3 regions of the Gordonia sp. VNK1 genome follow, and region 1 is predicted to be linked to each of the others. Evidence: predicted binding sites of a transcription regulator. Region 1 holds the regulator's gene; each other region holds the start of a gene.
The links. Region 1 encodes LexA, which represses DNA repair genes until DNA is damaged. Its sites were predicted from a motif close to CGAACANNTGTTCG; they were not measured.

Region 2: a site for LexA is predicted at 1,214-1,227, ahead of ABLE94_RS20550 (DUF222 domain-containing protein). Genes of this name have one in related genera too.
Region 3: a site for LexA is predicted at 1,763-1,776, ahead of ABLE94_RS05620 (DUF222 domain-containing protein). Genes of this name have one in related genera too.

Annotation. Positions count from the first base shown of each region.
Region 1 is NZ_JBDZDJ010000003.1:42,252-45,485, reverse strand. Features, by position in the region: gene ptsP (phosphoenolpyruvate--protein phosphotransferase) at 1-915, shown strand, start outside; gene lexA (transcriptional repressor LexA) at 955-1,695, opposite strand; gene ABLE94_RS04145 (LysM peptidoglycan-binding domain-containing protein) at 1,962-2,561, shown strand; gene nrdR (transcriptional regulator NrdR) at 2,586-3,092, shown strand; gene hrpA (ATP-dependent RNA helicase HrpA) at 3,066-3,234, opposite strand, start outside.
Region 2 is NZ_JBDZDJ010000020.1:87,708-90,941, reverse strand. Features, by position in the region: gene ABLE94_RS20560 (glycosyltransferase family 39 protein) at 1-192, shown strand, start outside; gene ABLE94_RS20555 (TIGR03619 family F420-dependent LLM class oxidoreductase) at 215-1,093, opposite strand; gene ABLE94_RS20550 (DUF222 domain-containing protein) at 1,335-2,129, shown strand; gene ABLE94_RS20545 (13E12 repeat family protein) at 2,056-3,234, shown strand, end outside.
Region 3 is NZ_JBDZDJ010000003.1:379,203-382,436, reverse strand. Features, by position in the region: gene ABLE94_RS05645 (DUF3817 domain-containing protein) at 1-316, opposite strand, end outside; gene ABLE94_RS05640 (transcriptional regulator) at 330-785, opposite strand; tRNA gene ABLE94_RS05635 (tRNA-Leu) at 916-1,000, shown strand; gene ABLE94_RS05630 (histone-like nucleoid-structuring protein Lsr2) at 1,051-1,413, opposite strand; gene ABLE94_RS05625 (hypothetical protein) at 1,551-1,676, opposite strand; gene ABLE94_RS05620 (DUF222 domain-containing protein) at 1,805-3,234, shown strand, end outside.

The DNA.
Region 1 (3,234 bases):
TGGTCGGGGCCGGGGCACACCGCCGACGGTCACGAGGCGGCCATCCTGGCCAACGTCGCCGACGGTGTCTCCGCGCGCGCCGCCACCGCCTATCCGGTCGAGGGAGTGGGCCTGTTCCGGACCGAACTGGCCTTCCTCGACAGCGCCGAGGCACCCACGGTGGCCGAGCAGACCGAGCTCTACCGCGAGGTGCTCGAGGCGTTCGGGGGCAAGAAGGTCGTCGTGCGGACGCTCGACGCGGGTTCGGACAAGCCGTTGAAATTCGTCGACCACGGCACCGAGGCCAACCCCGCTCTGGGGGTCCGGGGTAATCGGATCACCGCTCGGCATCCGGAGATCCGCGCCGGGCAACTCGACGCCATCGCGGCGGCCGCCCGGGAGACCGGCAGCACTCCATGGGTGATGGCACCGATGATCGCCTCGGCCGACGAGGCCGCGGAGTTCGCGGCACAGGTCCGCGGGCGTGGTCTGGTCGCCGGGGTGATGGTCGAGATCCCGTCCGCCGCGATCCTCGCGTCGTCGATCCTCGCCGAGGTCGACTTCGTGTCGATCGGAACCAACGATCTGACGCAGTACACGATGGCCGCCGACCGCATGTCGGCCGATCTGGCCGAACTCACCGATCCGTGGCAGCCCGCGGTGCTCGCGCTCATCTCGATGGTGGCCGAGGCCGGGAAACGTACGGGTAAACCGGTCGGCGTCTGCGGTGAGGCCGCCGCCGACCCGCTGCTGGCCTGCGTACTCGTCGGACTCGGCGTCACCTCGCTGTCGAGTGCTCCGGCGGCGTCGGCGGCGGTCGGTGCCAAACTCGGCGGCGTCACACTCGATGCGTGCCGTGCCGCGGCGAGTGCTGCCCTCGCGACCGCCTCCCCGGCGGCCGCACGTGAGGCCGCCACCGCGGCGCTCGCCGGCTGAATTTCGGCGAGCGCCGCACCGGGCGGGCCCGGAGCCGGATCAGATCCGGCGCATCACCGTGACGACCTTGCCCAGGATGGCGGCGTCGTCGCCGGGGATGGGTTCGAAATGCTCGTTGTGCGGCATCAGCCACACGTGACCGTCCTTGCGCTTGAAGGTCTTCACGGTCGCCTCGCCGTCGATCATCGCGGCGACGATGTCACCGTTGTCGGCCACGTTCTGCTGCCGGACGACGACCCAGTCGCCGTCACAGATCGCGGCGTCGATCATCGACTCGCCGACCACCTTCAGCAGGAACAGTGAACCCTCGCCGACGAGTTCACGCGGCAGCGGGAAGACGTCCTCGACGGCCTCCTCGGCGAGGATCGGTCCACCGGCCGCGATGCGCCCGAGAACCGGGACGAAGGTCGGGGCGGGCAGATTCGACGCGACCGCGGTGTCGTCCGGTGGGGTGTGCTCGCCGTCCTGCACGTTGACCGCGCGTGGGCGGTTGTGGTCGCGCTTGAGCAGTCCCTTGCGTTCCAGTGTCCGCAGCTGATGGGCGACCGACGACGTCGAGGCCAGCCCGACGGCGTCGCCGATCTCGCGGATGCTCGGCGGATAGCCGCGCTCGCGCACCGACTTGCGGATCACATCGAGCACGCCCCGCTGACGCGGCGTGAGCGAGGCCTCCGCGGCCGCCGCGTCGAACGGGACCTCCGGCTCGTCGGCGGCGGCCGATCCGCGGCCGCGCTTGGTCGACGACGTCGACGTCGTCGAACGTCGGTTCTTCTCACTCATCGGGTGTTCGATCCTTTCGGTCGGAAACTCTGTTGTGGTCGGACGGTGTTGTCGGTGGTCCGGTGCGGTCGGTTGTCCCGTGCAGTCGGTGGTCCGGTGCGGCCGGGGTTTGTCCGCGGGTCTGCGCTGCTGGTCAACGGCCAGGTTAGTCCAGGTCACCGACAACTTCAAACATTTGTTCGACGTGTTGCGAGAAATTGTCGGAGGTGCGTGATAGAACTTCGAACATCAGTTCCTCGAACGAGTGATCGAGATCGGAGACTCTCATGCAGAACACCTTGGTTCGCAGTGAAACCGCAGGTCAGGCGCGTCGGGCGACGGTTCGGCGCACCCCGTCCGGTGCCCGTTTCGGTGCCGCTCCCGATGCCCGGGGTGCGGCGCGAGACGATGTCACGCCCCGGCGCGGCGCGATCGTGCATGCCGGACGGCCGGTGCCGGCTCGCCGCGCCACCCCGGCGGCGCGGCACCGGCACCTCCACCGCCCGGCCGACAATCGTCCGGTCGACCGGCCCCGGGTCGCGATCCCCAGGCGCCCGGCCGGGACGCCGTGCGCCGCGCCCGCGTCGCAGTCCCGTCGGGCGGGCCGTCGCGGTGCCGCGGTGGCCCTGCTGACCGGGGTGGCGCTGGCGATGCTGGTGTGGCTGATCGGTGTCGCCGGCAGCGATTACCAGGAATCCACCGCCCCCACGCCGGTGGCCACGCAGGTGGTGCACGTCCGGGCGGGGGAGTCGCTGAACTCCGTCGCCGCGCGCGTCGCGCCCGAGATGCCGCGGCAGGCGGTCATCGACGAGATCGTCGAGCTCAACGACATGGGTGGCAGCGCCCTGCGTGTCGGTCAGGCGCTGCTGACGCCCGCATATCGCTGAGCGGTGAGGCGCTATTCTCGATGCATGCGCTGCCCGTTCTGCAGGAATGATGACACCAAGGTCATCGACTCCCGAGTCGCCGACGAGGGACAGGCGATCCGTCGTCGCCGTTCGTGCAGCGCCTGTGGCCGACGATTCTCCACCGTGGAGACCGCCGTGCTGGCGGTGGTTAAGCGCAACGGCGTCACCGAACCGTTCAGTCGGGAGAAGGTGATGCGCGGGGTGCGCCGCGCCTGCCAGGGACGGCACGTCCACGAGGACGATCTGGCCCAGTTGGCGCAGCAGGTCGAAGAGACGGTGCGCGCCTCGGGCGTCGCGGAGATCCCCAGCAACGAGGTCGGTCTCGCCATTCTCAAACCGTTGCGTGACCTCGACGAGGTCGCCTATCTCCGGTTCGCGTCGGTGTACCGGTCGTTCGATTCCCTCGAGGACTTCCAACGCGAGATCGACGATCTGCAGGGCAATCTCACGCGGCGCAACGGCACGGATGCGCCCGATGCCCTCTCAGCCGAGTCGATCCAGGGTTCGTAGCGCACGCTTCTCCGAGATCGGATATCGGGTGCCCAGCCGCTGGGCGAACAGACCCACCCGCAGTTCCTCGACCATCCAATGCGCCTGTTCGTTGACGAGATCGCGACGGGCCTCGGGTACCTCGGCGAGTCGCTGATTCCAC
Region 2 (3,234 bases), on a different contig from region 1:
TGGGTGATCGGGGATCGGGACCGCGATACCGCCGCGCAGACGTTCCCGGGCGGGATGCAGGTGTGGACCTTCCGTCGCGAGCGATTCGTCGACACTGCGCTCCACCGGGAGCTGTCAGACTCGGGACTACATGTGGTGCAACAGATCCCGTTCACCAATTCGCAGGTGATACTGATGGAGCGGGATCGATGAGCGCAGAGAACTCTGCCGGGACTCAGCCGTTGACCTTGGCGATGACGTTGTCCGCGTACCAGTTCAGGTGATCGATCTTCTTCTGTAGTGGTTCGGTGTCCTGACCGACGACGTAGGGCAGCCGGAATCCGACGATGACGTCGGTGATCCCCTTGTCCTCCAGCTTCTTCACGCCGTCGACGGTGTAGGCGTCGAGGGAGATGACGTGAATCTCGAAGGGATCGTTGGTCTTTCCCTCCGCCTTGCGGATGTCGGCGATGGTGTCGAGGAGGGCGTCGAGTTCCTCGGCCGGTCCGCCGCCGTGCATCCAGCCGTCGCCGCGGATCACCGCCCGTCGTAGCGCGGCGTCGGCGTGACCGCCGACGAGCAGCGGGATGGGTTCGGTGGGCGCCGGTGCCATCTTGATCTTGGGGATGTCGTAGAACTCGCCGTGGAACTCGAAGTATTCGCCGGAGGTGAGGCCGCGGATGATGTCCATGCATTCGTCCATCCGCTTGCCGCGCCGGCGGAAGTCCACGCCCATGATGTCGTAGTCCTCCGGCCATGGGCTGGTGCCGACGCCGAGCGCGAGCCGATTGCCGGTCAGGTAGGCCACCGACGCTGCCTGCTTGGCCACGAGTGCCGGTGGCCGCACCGGAAGCTTCAGGACGAACGGGGTGAAGCGGATGGTGGAGGTGACCGCGCCGAGGGCCGCCGCCTGGATGAAGGTCTCGATGAACGCCTTGTCCTCGAGGAACTCCCGATTGCCGTCGGGAGTGTAGGGATACTTCGCGTCCGACTCCTCGGGGTAGGCGAGGGAGTCGGGGATGGTGAATCCGGCATACCCGGCCTTCTCGGCGGCCTGTGCGAGCGGCGCGTAGTAGGCGGGGTCGGTCATCGCCTCGGCGAAGGTGAAACGCATCGGTGTGCCCCTTTGGTTCTCGTGGACCGGCTTACTCAGAGTAGAACACGTTCTAGTTTTCTGGGAGAGGGTTGGGGGATCGGGAGGCTTCTTGCCGGCCGCAGAGCGGGGAGCAAGGTGCGAACATCAGTTCGATTTCGAGGATCGGATCGTGGCGGTTCTGTCGGTGGCGTCGGCATAATAGAACATGACCGCGAACACACATGTATTCGTGTTGAGATGTCCGAGGGGGTGGCACCGCATGACCGAGGCGATGAGCGAGGGGACGGGTCGGCGGTGGTCGGCCGCGGATTTCTGGTTGGGGGAGTCGTTGTGGCCGGCGTTGCTCGACGAGTTCGTCAGTGATGATGTGGTGGCCGAGGTGATCGCCTCGTACCGTGCCGATGGTGATGACACGCCGACGGGTCCGGTGATCGGCGTCAGTGATGAGGCGGTGAACGGTTGGTCGGGGCAGCTGATCACGCTGCAGCGCGGCGCCTGCTATCTCGCTTATCACAGGTACGTGGCGGTGCGGGAGATCGCGCAGCGGGTGCGGCGGTTACGTCCGGCCGATGAGGTTCATGACTTTCTGTTGGCGGATACCACGGCGTTGATCGGTGCGCGGGTCGGGCAGTTGCTGAGCATCTCGCAGCGGGCGGCGGAGGTGCTGGTGGAGCATGCCGATGTGATGCATGAGCGGGTGCCGAAGGTGTTCGAGCAGTTGCGGCAGGGTCGGATCGTGCCGGAGTTGGTGCCGGTGGTGGTGGCGTGCACCGAGTTGCTCGACGGGTGCGACACGGCGGCGGCGGTCGATGCCGAGGTGGCCGAGGAGTTGGCGCGGCATGGTGGGGCGTGGTCGCGGGCGCAGTTGGCGACGATGGTGGATCGGATCGTGTTCCGTCATGATCCGGATGCGGTGCGGGAGCGGTGTCGGCGTGCCGGTGACAAGCGGTCGGTCCATCGCTCGGCCGCGTCCGGATGGGATGGCCTCGATCACGGCGACGATGACCGCGGAGAATGTGGCGATCGCGATGGCGGGGATTTCTCGGTTGGCTGATGCGGTGTGTGCCGAGGATCCGCGGACGCGGCGGCAGCGGTGTTCGGATGCGTGTTTCGCGTTGTTGTCGGGGACGGCGTTCGAGTGCTTGTGCGGTCGTGAGGAGTGTCCGGCGGTGATTCCGGAGGCGGGGACGGTGCCGCCGGCTGCGGCGGCGGTGATGGTGCATGTGGTGTGTGATGAGCGCACCTATGCGGCGGCCGAAGAAGCCGCGGCGGCCGAGCGGGTCGCGGCGCAAGAGCGGGCTGCGGCGCAGGAACGGGCTGCGGCGCAGGAACGGGCTGCGGCGCAGGCGTTTTCCACCGAGCCGCCACCCGCCGCGGAGGCGTCGGAGTCGCGGGGCGGGGTGCAGCAGTGCGTCGCCGACGGTGAACCCGCGGAGTCGCCTGCCGCCGAGCCGTCCACTGCTGAGTCGTCCACCCCTGAGTCGTCCACTGTTGGCGGTGGCCTCGTCGTCGGTGCTGCGGCAAGCGACGCGAATGTCGCTGCCGGGCAGTCAGATACCGGCGATGCGCCTGCGCCTGCTGGTTCTGCGGCGTTCATCTTCGGGCAGGGTGTGGTCTCGGATGTACAGGCGTTCGGGTTGATCACCCGGCCCGATGCGGTGGTGCGGCGGTTGATCGGGCCGCATGCGGTGGTCGGTCCCGATGGCGGTATCGAGGTGTCGGCGACCGCGCCGGGGAATCCGTATCGGCCGTCGTCGGTGCTGGATCGGTTCGTACGGATCCGTGACGGGTGGACGGTCACCCCGGGTGAGGATCGCTCGGCGATGAGCGCCGAGGTCGATCACGTCGCCGAGTTCGACCACCGCAACCCCGGTGCAGGTGGTGCGACGGTGCCGGACAACCTGAACGCGAAGTCACGGTTTGCGCACCTGCTCAAGACGTTTGGGGTCGGCTGGCTCGATGAGCAGTACCGCGACGCCGATGGCCGGTTGCGCACGGAGTTCCTCACTCCCGAGGGCATGGTGATTCTCGGTAATCCGTTCACCCTGGAAGACCTGTTTCCCGGGTTGGCGCGCATCCGGTTCCGGGCACCACCCACGCCGGCTCCGGATGAGGCAACACCTGCCGAGTCGGCGCGCATCCTGCATCCCACCCGACGC
Region 3 (3,234 bases), 340 kb from region 1:
TGTGTTCGACGTAGAAGGACAGGAACGGGATGGTGCCGGCGATGGCGGTCACCAGGATCTTGCCCAGCGGCCAGCGCACCTTGATGGCCAGGTCCACCGCCAGGATGAGGTAGACGAAGTACACCCACCCGTGCACGATCGGGACGAAGTCGAGGGCGGCGACGTCGAATCCGTACTTGAGGATCAGTTCTGCGACGAGTAGCAGCAACCACAGACCGGTGATCCAGGCGAGAATGCGGTACCGCAGGAGCGCTCCCTTGACCTTCTCGATCGGTGCGGCCGCTGGTGCGACGTCGGTCGCGGATTTGTCGCTCACTGAAATGGGATCCTCACTTCTCGGATGTGTCGGTATCGGCCGGCGGCACGGTCTCGCGCAGGGCGGCGTGGGCGTGGTCGGCGGCGTTGAGTTCGGCCAGGTATTGGTTGTACTCGCGCAGCGACGGATCGTCGTCGTCGGCCCGGTCGCGCTGCAGGGTCGACGCACTGGGGATCGTCGGACGCTCGGGCAGGATGCCCTCGGGGATCTCGGTCGCGGCCTTGTTCTCGGCAATCTTCTGCGCCTCGTCCGGATCGCTCTCGAGGACCACGAAGCGGCGGTACGCCCAGACGAAGGCGAACCCGAAGGCCGGCCACTGCAGCGCGTATCCGAGATTCTGTTCAGTGCCACCGCCGGACTCGTAGGTGTCCCACTGCCACCAGGCCAAACCCAGGCAGGCGATTGCCGCGGCGACCGCGAGCACCAGGAGTGCGGGGCGGTGACGACGACGGCCGGACTGCGTAGACATACCTACGACGGTACCTGGCCTGCGCCGATGCTCTGCCGGGCGGTCGGGGTGATCTGCGTCAACGGTGACGCCGACGCTCGGGCTGATGCGGTTCGCGGGAAGTGCAGACGGTAGGCTGTGCTCGCAGCACGCGCGAGTGGCGGAATTGGCAGACGCACTGGATTTAGGTTCCAGTGTCTACGGACGTGGGGGTTCAAGTCCCCCCTCGCGCACCAGCATTCACCTCGGTCGGTGACCCCTATGGCGAGGAACCTCGGCGTTGGTCTCAGTGCGCCGCGTCGTACGCGTCGACGACGTTGCGAGGTAGGCGACCCCGGGCGGAGACGGAGTATCCGTTCGCAGTGGCCCACTCCCGGACCTGCGCCGGGTCCGGCGTGGTGGATTGGCGTCGGGTGGGCGGATCGATGCGTGTCGCGGTGGGGTGACGTCGACCCCCGACGCGGGTGGAGACGGCGAGCAGTTTGGCGAGCGGGACCCGTCCGTCCTCGATCTTCGCGAGGTTCACCTTCGAGGTATCGAGCCGGTAGACGACGCCCGCCCAGGACCACATCACACTGCGTGCATCGTCGACACCGAGGGGTTTGCCATCGAGGTCGTCGACGAACGAGGTCACCTTCACCCTTGCCACGTGATGCACGTTAACACATGGATAATCCGATGTCGCGAATCCGGGAAAGGAATCGACGTCAGCCTCACGTGAGGCGACGCGGCTCCGTCGCCTCAGGTGAGGCTGGTGTGCCCGACGACGCGCCATTCGCCCGCCGCCTAGTAGGTCGTGTACCCGTTCGGTTCGACCACTTTGAGCACCCCGCCGTTCTCGATGGTCAGGTCCGCGGACTCGTACTCGTGATCGCGGCCTCCGGTCAGGACGAGCTTCACATTCTGCGCCATGGCAGTCGAGCCTAGAGTGACCGATGGTCGCCCGCCCTGCGAGCGAACGGTTTTGTCGGTGGCCGTCTCTACAATGATGGTCAGATCGAAGAGAGCTTCGACGGTCATCTTGTTCGAGGGGGCGAGGAGTGAGCAGCATTCCATGGAGCGCGCGGATTCGTGGGGATGTGCGCGATGCGTTGCTGAAGCAGGGGCCGTCGCCGTGGCCGGGTCTACCCAGCTCGTTTCTGTTCGGGGTGGATCCGGATCGGTTGGATCAGCATTCGATCAACGAGGTGCTGGTCGCGATGACCGAACTGGACCGCTGCCGTTCCTATATGGCGTGGCTGGACTCCTACTTCACCGCGTATGTGGTGAGGTGTCTGACCGACCGCCCGTTGGACGAGTCGGCGGAGTACGCGCAGATCACGGCCGAACACATCTCCCGGACCCGGAATCTGGCAATGGTGACCACCCGCAGGCTGGTGGATGAGGCGATCGTGATGGCCACCCGCCTGCCCAAGACGGGGCGGGCATTACTCGAAGGCCGGATCAGCCACAGTCAGTTCCGGACCCTGATCGATCGCACCAACCTGCTCGATCCGGGACCGGCCTTGCATCCGAACACCGCCCTGGTGGACGCGGCGATCGCCGAGCGGTTGTTCAGCCGCCAGGGGCAGTGGCCGGCGACGAGTTTGCGGGACATGGTCGACAAGATCGTCTTCCAACACGCCCCGGACGCTGTCCGGGAACCGCGGAAGCGGAACCTGGACAAGCGGGCTGTGTTCACTCATTTCGAGGGCGACGGGACCGGGGAGATCACCGGGACCATGTCCGCGGAGAACATCACGATCGCGGAGAAGACGATCGCCGCCCTGGCCGATTGTGCCTGCCGGAAGGATCCGCGGACGCGGCGGCAACGTCAGGCCGATGCCATGTACTCGTTGTTGTCGGGGACGCAGTTCGCGTGTGAGTGCGGGCGTGAGGACTGTTCCGCGGTGATCCCGGAGCCGGGCTGTATTCCGGATGTGCAGATCGTGTTGCACGTGATTGCCGATGAGACCACCGCTGCGGCGATCGAGGAACGCCAGCGACAACAAGAACAGCACGAGCAGGAGCAGTCTGCGGCCGCCGACAGCGAATCCGATAGCAGTGCAACCGAATCCGTGGTCCAGTCACGGCGTCCGGAACCGGAACCCGAGTCGATGCCCACACCTGAGCCGGTCGTGGAGGCCGACGCGGGTGCGGCACAGATGTCGCTACTCGACGAGAGCGGTCCCTCTGACGCGGACACTGCAGACGTGGAACAGGCACCAGAACCCGAGTCTCGCACCGAGCCCGAGCCCGAGTCGGACGCCGACGTGGGCGTGGCGCGGATGTCGTCGCGTATGGAGAGTCCTGAGGTGAACGCTTCTGACGGCGAGGGCACTCCCGATGCGGCCGTCGTCGACACCGGCGGCGACTCATGCGGTGAGTCGCCCTTGTCCGGCGCTCAGAAGTTCATTCAGCGGTTGCGCCGCGATACCGCGCGCTCCAGCGAGGACGCCATCGAGTGGTTGGTGAACGCGGAACGCCGAGC